Regions from separate parts of the Lactobacillus sp. IBH004 genome, predicted to be linked through region 1. Evidence: predicted binding sites of a transcription regulator. Region 1 holds the regulator's gene; each other region holds the start of a gene.
The links. The regulator HrcA, encoded in region 1, represses chaperone genes, less so after heat shock. The targets are predictions, from matches to a motif close to TTAGCACTCNNNNNNNNNGAGTGCTAA.
Positions count from the first base shown of each region.

Region 2: LDX54_RS04710 (LysM domain-containing protein) is a predicted target of HrcA. The motif match lies at 1,181-1,207, and genes of this name have one in related genera.
Region 3: LDX54_RS07880 (Hsp20/alpha crystallin family protein) is a predicted target of HrcA. The motif match lies at 1,270-1,296, and genes of this name have one in related genera.

Region 1 covers NZ_CP110217.2:1,100,402-1,103,689, forward strand. Annotated here, with positions in the region: gene dnaK (molecular chaperone DnaK) at 1-475, opposite strand, end outside; gene grpE (nucleotide exchange factor GrpE) at 494-1,087, opposite strand; gene hrcA (heat-inducible transcriptional repressor HrcA) at 1,100-2,149, opposite strand; gene ribF (riboflavin biosynthesis protein RibF) at 2,285-3,217, opposite strand; gene truB (tRNA pseudouridine(55) synthase TruB) at 3,236-3,288, opposite strand, start outside.
Region 2 covers NZ_CP110217.2:925,824-929,111, reverse strand. Annotated here, with positions in the region: gene cmk ((d)CMP kinase) at 1-632, opposite strand, end outside; gene LDX54_RS04710 (LysM domain-containing protein) at 671-1,147, opposite strand; gene LDX54_RS04705 (ECF transporter S component) at 1,251-1,937, opposite strand; FMN riboswitch at 2,020-2,134, opposite strand; gene LDX54_RS04700 (pseudouridine synthase) at 2,163-2,879, opposite strand; gene scpB (SMC-Scp complex subunit ScpB) at 2,882-3,288, opposite strand, start outside.
Region 3 covers NZ_CP110217.2:1,573,314-1,576,601, forward strand. Annotated here, with positions in the region: gene LDX54_RS07870 (Y-family DNA polymerase) at 1-649, opposite strand, end outside; gene greA (transcription elongation factor GreA) at 728-1,189, opposite strand; gene LDX54_RS07880 (Hsp20/alpha crystallin family protein) at 1,399-1,821, shown strand; gene LDX54_RS07885 (C1 family peptidase) at 1,960-3,276, shown strand.

The DNA of each region.
Region 1 (3,288 bases):
CTTTGTCAAGACCATATGCAAGGGAAGATGCAGTAGGTTCGTTAATGATTCTCTTAACATCTAAACCAGCTATTTTACCAGCATCTTTGGTAGCTTGACGCTGAGCGTCATTAAAGTATGCAGGTACGGTAATAACAGCATCGGTTACTTTCTCGCCCAAATAATCTTCAGAGAATTTCTTGATATACTGCAAGATCATTGCTGAAATTTCCTGTGGTGTATATGCTTTATCACCAATTTTGACCTTGTAATCAGTTTCGCCCATGTGACGTTTAATAGAAGAAATAGTATTGGGATTGGTAATTGCTTGTCTTTTGGCAACTTCACCAACTTGGATTTCTCCATCTTTAAAGGCAACTACTGAAGGGGTAGTGCGATTTCCTTCTGGGTTAGTAATAATTTTGGGTTCTTTACCCTCCAAAACGGCAACTGCTGAGTTAGTAGTTCCGAGGTCAATTCCGATAACTTTTGACATTGATATGCTTCCTTTCAATTATTGTGCTACAACAACCATAGCCGGTCTTAAAGTACGATCTTTGTACAAGTATCCCTTTTGTAAAACTCGTACAACATGATCTTTTTGATCATCATTTTCAGCTGCAACGGTTTGAACAGCTTGGTGTAAATTGGGATCAAATTTGACACCTTCAGCTATAATTTCACTGATACCGTGATCTTTCATAGCTTTAACCAGTGAATCAAGTGTCATCTGTACACCTTTTTTAAGCTGTTTTGATGCTTCGTCATCGACTTTAGTAGCTAAAGCTCTTTCTAAATTATCCATCGCTGGCAAAACATCTTTAGCTAAGGATTGAGACTCATATTTGATAAGCTGCGCTCTTTCTTTATTGTAGCGATTTTGCATATTTTGCATCTCAGCTTGACTGCGCAAAAACTTATCTTCCAGATCGTCTTTTTCTTTTTGCAATTGAGTCAAATTACGCTGCAATTTACTTTCCAAAGACTCTGGTTTCTTTTCTTCGTTAGCCTTAGTCTTAGAATTTTCTACTTCTGTCTTTGACTTTTTATGCTCATCTTTTTTTGGCTCTTTTTTTGAGTTTTTACTATTATTTTCTTCTTTACTCACGGCTAACCTCCTTTATTTGAATCTACCATAATAATCAAGTAATTTTTTAGATAGTTCGTTTCTGAAATACTCGAGTAATCCAATCACCTGAGAATACGGCATATTATCAGGGCCAAGTAAAGCAATTATGCCCTTTCCATGAGAGCCAACGCTGTACTCTGCCGTAAGCAGACTGTAATCCTTTAACAAATCATTTGATAATTCGGATCCTAAACTAACTCGAACGGGATACCTGTCGCTTTTCAAATTTTGCCTATTGTCCAAAATACTGGAAATCAAATCATTATGCTCAATCATTTCATAGAGCGATCTTAAGTTTGAAATATCGTCCAGAGAAATGTTGTTAAGCAGGTTAATCTGACCATCAACATAGGTTTGCTCACTGGCAGCATCGTTAATAACATCCTCGACCAAATTAATCAGTTCAGAGACATGAGCAACTTTAAGTTTATTGCCCAAAGTCTTTTTAAGATAGTCTGGAGTAACTTGATCTAAAGTTTTGCCCACCAGCTGATCGTTAATCATGCGCACAGCCTGTTCAATTTCATCACCATTAACATTATAAGGTAAAGTATAAACCTGGTCATGAACGTCACCGTCACTAGTTCCTAAGACAGCCATAATCTGTCTGTTAAACAATGGCACGATACGAAAACCAGTAATAGTTAATTCACTATTTTCAGGACCTTCCGCAAATGCTGTGTAATTGGTTAGATCCGATAAAATTTTGACAGCTGCCTGTACGATATCGTTAACCTGATGAAATGGTTGATCAAGCTGACTAATGATTCGCTTGTATACAGAAGATGAAATTTGTAAAGGTTCAACTAAATTGTCAAGATAATAGCGGTAGCCTTCAGTTGAAGGCACGCGACCACTAGACAAATGAGTTTTTTCAATCAAACCCTTATCTTCTAAAACAGCCATTTCGTTACGAATAGTAGCACTTGAAACCTTAATAGGCAGTTGATTCATAACAGTTTTGGACCCAACAGGATCATGTGTCTGCGTAAAATCATTGATAATTGTTTTTAAAATTAATTCTTGACGTTCGGTCAACATAAATATCGCCCTCACTTTTAGCACTCAATCTGATTAGGTGCTAACAATTTATATGATACTAGCTTTTAGCAGAATGTCAAGTTGAGTGCTAACTTTTTTCTTAAAAAACGTCAATCATTTTTTTAGTATCATTAATTAATTCATCGCAGCAAAATAATTTTTAATTTCAGCCTCGTCTTGACTCATTTGTTGTGTTAGCTCTTTTAAATTGGCAAATTTAATTTCACCACGGGTATACTTATACCATTTAATTACCATTTCCTCATCATAGGCTTCCTGATCAAAGCCAAATAAGTTTGACTCAATATAAAGCTTTTTCCCCTGATTGATAGTCACATTATAGCCTACACTTGTCATTGAGTCATACCACTTACCACAAATCTTGGTTTTAGTCGCATATACGCCAATTTTAGGAACAGCCTTGTCTTCACTCCAAACCAAATTAGCTGTGGGAAAACCTAGTTTATGCCCATTGCGCAAACCGTGACCTACATAGCCTGACATAACATAGGGAAAGCCTAACAACTTAGCGGCTAATTCCATATTTCCACTAGTTATCGCTTTCTTGATTTCCGTAGAACCAATTTTTTGACCATCATAAGACTGCTTAGGGACATTAATTATATTGAACCTTCCCTGAGCAAACTTAGGGAAATTTTTCATATTAGCCGTGTCTTTAGGGCCATATGTGTAATCAAAGCCAGCAACTACAGTGTCGGCATGTAATTTTACTATAATATTATCAACAAATTCCTGTGCAGTTAGTTTACTAAAAGCTTCATTAAAGTGCATCACCAACAAATAGTCAACTTTAAGTTTCTGCATCTTGTATGCTTTTTCTGGAAGAGTATCAATGTATGTAACTTTTTTATTTTGATAAACTTCTTTTGGATGACGATCAAACGTCATTACTACTAGTGGTAAATGTCTTTGCTTTGCTTTTTCTTTTGCGATTTTGATTAATTCTTGATGTCCGCGATGAACCCCATCGAAGAAACCTAAAGCAAGAATTATATTTTGGGGAATTATGTTTTCCTTAAAAGGGTATGTTAAATGGATAATTTCCATAATAAAACCTTCATTCACCTATTCATTTTGTAAAAGCATTAAATAAGGGCGATAAATGGTACCATCTTTGC
Region 2 (3,288 bases), 170 kb from region 1:
TTAACTACCTGGTCTATAGTCATAGAAGTTGTGTCTATTTCAATAGCATCAAGTGCCTTTTTTAATGGTGAAATTTTACGATGCGAATCTTTATAATCCCTTTCCAGTATGTCTTGTTCAATTTCTTCAAGGGACTGGTTAGTTTTAATTCCTCTTTCTTTAAAATCAAGCATTCTTCTTTGGGCTCGAGAATGAGCAGACGCAACTAAAAAGATTTTAACGTCAGCTGCAGGCAAAACTGTGGTCCCAATATCACGACCATCCATCACTACATTCATCTGACCGGCCATTTGTCTTTGCAAACTGACCATTTTAGCTCTGATATCTGCCAAAGCTGATACTTGAGAAACGTGAGCAGAAATATCCGGTGTACGTATATCTTGAGATATATCCTTATCGCCGGCAAAAACTTTTTGTTGGCCATTTTCGCTTTTCAGTTCAATTTTTTCTTTATCAATAGCAGCCAATATGCCTTTTTCATCACTATAACTAAGTTTGTGTTCACGTGCTAACCAGGTAGAAGCACGGTACATTGCTCCCGTATCAATATACGTAAAGTTCAATTTTTGAGCTATTATCTTTGCTACTGTACTTTTTCCAGCTGAAGCTGGTCCATCAATTGCTACTTGCATTCAATAAAAAAGGGACTGCAGTCCCTATCCTTTCTAAGTTATTTGATACGCAGTACTTGTCCGATATCCACCTGACTGTTAGGATCAAGTTGATTTAACTCAGCTAACTGACCAACAGAAATTTTAAAACGACGAGCAATACTACTTAAAGAATCTCCACTTTGAACTATATATTGTTTAGTTTTCACGTGTTTCTTTTTATGCTTAATCTTAGGTTTTGGTTTTGCCTTCGGTTTGCTTTTAGTTTTATTTTCGACAAGTTTGTTTTTTGCAGGAGAAGCTTTAACGTTTGCTTTTTTGGCAGCTTTTTTATGAATTTTGCGTACTTCAACTATTTTATTACTTGAATTATTATTCGCTGCTAAATGATGTACTACTGGAACAAGGCCAATTAGTATCATTATAAGTAAAACAATGAGTACAATCCAACCTTTAGAACCAGAGCTGTATGTTTCAACTCTGGTTTTTTGCGGACGTTTATAATGTTGATATGGTCCCTTAGGATTATTAGTCATCTTAAAAAGCCTCCTTACCTAACTTGTTTAATTTTAGCATATTTACCATTTAAGTGGATAAAAAAATCGGTCATTTAATAGACCGATTTCATAATTTCTGATTTTAGTTTTTTAAATTGAAGTTTTTCCTGACAAATGGTTTGATTGTTCTCAAAACAGTTTCAAACAATAAGTAAACCACCGTACCATTTATTGCCCCTTTTAATAAATTAAACGGCACAATAATGCCAAAAATATAGGCACTCATTGATGGAATGTGGAGCAATTTGCCCAAATAAACTTTCTCAGTAAACGCCAATAGACCTGAATAACCATGAATAGCTGGCAAATTGGGTACCGTAGTTGCTGCATAAAAAGGTGTTAGAACCAGAGCATTTAAAACTGACAAAACAAAAGCCATCGCTATAATGCCAAGAACTATACCTAAGATTGGTTTTAAATGTTTTTTAGTAAAACTCTTTTCATCTTTATTGATATTTCTAGTCAAATAATAAAACGGCAAAGCAAATGAAATTGATGCTAAAAAGGCAGCAGATTGACCCACTAAACTTGGTAGCGCAAAACCTTTATATATTAAATTAATTAGCATTCTCACAAACGCGATGAAAATGCCGGGTAATGGACCAAATAAAAAAGTACCAATAGTAATTACAACATCAGAAAAATCAAATTTTAAAAAGCTGGTGACAGGCAATGGTATTTCCAAAAGCATTAATACATATGCAATTGTTCCAATTAAAGTATATGCTACTATATTGACCAAATTATTTCTGCCTTTTCTTTGCAAAATTCTTACCTCCAAAAAAACTCGGTCTGTTGCTTCTAGCAACAGACCGAGTAAAAGTAAGCTAAAGATCTTGGCTTTTAGTTTAGTCTGTCTTCTTTCATCTAGACTTTAACTATCGGTATCACAATAGATTCCACCACTTTCGTGGGTCGCGGACTCTCACCGCCGGTCGGGATTTTCACCCTGCCATGAAGACAACAAACTTAATATTTAATTTTCAATACCATCTTAATCTACGTCTTTTAATCTGTCAACTTCCTCATGCGATAATTCGCGAAAACTTCCGGAAATCAGAGAATCCAGGGTTAAAAAGGCATATCTTTCACGTGCTAATTTTTTAACCTGATGATGAACAGCCTTAAACATTCTTTTTACTTGATGATACTGCCCCTCATGAATAGTTAACTGTACTATTTGGCTATTTTTTTTGCGGTCAGTTCTAATTACTTTAACTTTAGCCGGAGCACATCTATGACGATCAATTTTTACTCCGTGGGTAAGCTGACTGATTTCTGCAGGAGAAAGCACACCCGTAATTTTAGCAACATATACTTTTGCTACATTATTGCGTGGATGCATCAATAAATTTGCAAGCTCTCCGTCATTGGTCATCAAGAGTAAACCTGACGTGTCATAATCTAGTCTGCCAATTGGGTACAAGCGGTAGGGCAATTCTTTAAAGTAGTCAACAACGGTTTTTCGGCCTTTGTCATCGCTGGCAGTCGATACCACCCCACGCGGTTTATAAAAAAGGTATGTGTGCAAACTTTCCCGCTCAATTGGTTCACCATCGACGGTAATATTACTAAATGTATCTACCTTAGTACCTAATTTTGTAACTACATTACCATCAACTGTCACCCGCCCTGCGGTGATCATTTTTTCAGCCTTGCGTCGTGAAGCAATTCCAGCTTCAGCAATTACTTTTTGTAATCGTTCTAACACCATTATGATTCTCCTTTTTGAGTTTTAGCAATATTCTTATCTGCTTGACCCTTAGCCGCAAATAAATCGATTTCACCTTCGGCATTAACACTATCATCTTCAAAATCTTCAATTAGAGGTAAATCGGCTAAACTTTGATAACCAAAATACTGCAAAAAATAGTCAGTGGTCACGTATAAATTAGGGTGTCCCGGAGCCTCTTTTTTGCCATTTATCTTTACAAGACCCCGCCAAATTAATGTTTGTAAAGCACCAGATGAATTTACCCCTCTGATTTCATCAATTTCTATCCGAGTAATAGGCTGCTTATAAGCAACAATTGCTAATATTTCCAAAGCGGACTGACTAAGACTTTTAGTTAAATCTTTTTGAAAAAAGTTTTCAATTGTTTTGCTTACTTCCGGCCGGG
Region 3 (3,288 bases), 470 kb from region 1:
GGCGCAAACGGGCAGCTATTTTTTTGCCAATCCCCCAAACATCTTCCAGATCTTTAATTTGCCAAATAGTATCAGGTACATCAATATAATGCCAATAATCAATCATTGAACAACGGTGTTTAGCAGAAATATCCATGGCTAATTTGGCTAGCAATGGATTTTCTCCTATTCCGCAAGTAGTGTAAAGTCCAATTTTTGATTTGATTTCTACCTGAATTTTGCGTGCTACCAGATACGGATCGTTGCCAAACAAACGCCATGACTTAGTCATATCAATCATGCTTTCATCAATAGAATAGACATGGATATCCTCATCAGCAGCATACTTTTGAAAAATTGCCAATACCTGCATGCTGCGCTTGATGTATAAGTTCATATGAGGTTCTACTAAAATCAAATCCGGCGCTTCTTTTTTGGTGGGTAAATCACGTACCCGCATGACGTTAGTCAACCCATATTTCTTTTTCGCTAATGGTGAAGCCGCCATAATTAGCCCCGAGCCGTAATTTGTATGCGGCTGATGCGAAACTACTGCCAACACAGCTTTCATTGGGTTTAGACCTAATTGAAGTGCCTCACAACTAGCAAAGAATGATTTGTTATCAATCATAAAAATTAACCGGTGTGGTTCATAACGGTAATCATACATTGCTTTCACTTCCTATTGCAAACTTACGTTCGCTAAAATAAATTATACAAACACAAGTTCGAATAATCAAGCAAAAATTTATTCAATTTTTTTAATAGTAACTTGATATTTCCCAGCAGGTGCTGCAACACTTACAGTTTGACCAGCTTCTTTTTTCATAATTGCTTGACCCAGAGGTGAGTCAAACGCAACTTTTCCTGCTTCAATATCAGCTTCCATGCGACCGACAACCTGGTATGTTTCAGTCTCCGGATCGTCAGCAAACTTTAGTGTGACCGTCTTGCCTAAATCTACTTTGCCATCGGCCTTCTTTTCAATAATTTCGGCATATTTCAACTGCTTTTCCAGATAACGCAGACGACTTTGAAGATGACCTAAATCACGCTTGGCCTCCGTATATTCAGTATTTTCCGACAAATCACCTAAAGAGCGGGCTTCCTGTAAAATTTTAATTCTTCTGGGCCTATCCTTTTTTAAACCGGCTATTTCATCTTTGATTTTTTGGTAACCCTTGGGCGTCATTTTTTGATAATAAACCAAAATATTCTCTCCTAATTATTTTCTTAAAAATATTATCCACAAGCTATAAATACCAATTTCAAGGTATCTAAGCTAATTATTTAGCACTCAAAAAATAATAGTGCTAATTATTTCCTTTTTATGAAACTGCATACTATAATAATAATTGTAAGGAAGAAATGAAAGTCTTCTGATACAAATATATAAATTTCGAAAGGAAGTTTTTTACTATGGCAAATGATATGATGAATCGGCACAATGACCTATTTGATGCGATGAACGATTGGTTTGATCTTCCGAGAAAATTTTTTGACGATAACGAAGTAGCAAAATTAATGCAATCAGATGTTGTTGAAAACGACAAAGAATATGTGATCAAAGTTGATATGCCCGGAATGGACAAGGATAAGATACACCTAAATTATAATAATGGTATTTTGAGCGTATCCGGCTCAAGAAAATCATTTAAGGATATGTCTAAGGATAACAGTATTATCCACCGTGAAAGAAGTGAAGGCCACATTTCACGCAGCTTCAGATTACCAAATGTAGTTGCAAGTGACATTCACGCCAAATACGATAATGGTGTATTGACTATTACCTTGCCAAAGCAGCAAGCTGGTGCAAATGATAATTCAATTCAAATTGATTAACCTATTACCATCTTGCATAAATTTTAAATAAGTTACCAATACAATTCTCTAAAGCGAGTTCAGCTATTGAACTCGCTTTTATTTTAGCTTAAAATATATAGTAATTTAAAAATAGATTAAAAAAGGAGAATTTATTTTATGGCTCATAAATTAACTGTCCAAGAGTTGGAAGAATTTGCCGCAAACTTTAATGAAAAACCACAAAATCAAGTTGTTGCTCGAGCAGCTCAAAAAAGTGGTGTTTTAACAGCTGCTTACAATGAACGCGTTCAAGGTGAATTGACCCGTGTGTTTTCAACCGAACTTGATACAGAAAATGTTACTAATCAACGCCAATCAGGTCGTTGCTGGGAATTTGCCACTTTAAACATTTTACGCCACAATTTTGGTAAAAAATATCACTGCAAGAATTTTACTTTCTCACAAAGCTACAACTTCTTCTGGGATAAAATTGAACGGGCAAATATTTTTTATGACAATATCTTAGACACAGCAGACGAACCACTCGATTCACGTACTGTTAAAGCCCACCTAGATGGTGCAGGCGAAGATGGTGGCCAATTCCACATGGGCGCTGCTTTAATTGAAAAATATGGTGTCGTTCCTTCTTATGCAATGCCTGAGAGTTTCAATACCAATAATACTAACGGCTTTGCCAAAGCTTTGGGTGATAAGCTGAAGAAGGATGCTCTGGTCTTGCGTAAATTAAAGCAGGCCGGTAAAGACGATGAGATCGAAAAAGCCCGCAAGCAATTCTTAAGTGAAGTTTACCAGATGACTGCAATCGCAGTCGGTGAACCACCTAAGAAATTTGATTTGGAATATCGTGATGACGATAAGAAATACCACTTGGATAAAGATTTAACTCCACTGGAATTTTTGCATAAATACATGGGTGACGTTGACTTCAACGACTATGTCGTATTGTCTAATGCTCCAGACCATGAATATGATAAATTATATGGCTTACCTTTTGAAGATAACGTTGAGGGGTCATACCGCATCAAATTCTTAAACGTACCAATGGAGTATTTGGAAACTGCAGCTGTTAACCAGTTAAAAGACGGCGAAGCAGTCTGGTTTGGCAATGATGTTGGTGAACAAAGTGACCGCAAGAAGGGCTACCTTGACAGTGATTTGTATCAACTAAGCGAACTCTTTGGCGTAGACCTTAAGATGTCCAAGGCTGATCGTTTGCGCACTGGTGCAGGCGCTTCTACTCACGCAATGACTTTAGTTGGCGTAGATGAAGACGGTGGACATGTTCGCCAATGGAAGGTTGAAAACTCCTGGGGCGAAAAGAATGGCGACAAAGGATTCTTTGTTATGAACAACGACTGGTTTAAAGATTATGTTTACGAAGTTGTTGTCCACAAGAAGTACCTGACACCAGAGCAAGTAGCTATAGCAGAAGGTCCAATTACTGATTTGCCAGCTTGGGATTCACTCGCTTAGAGCATTATATCT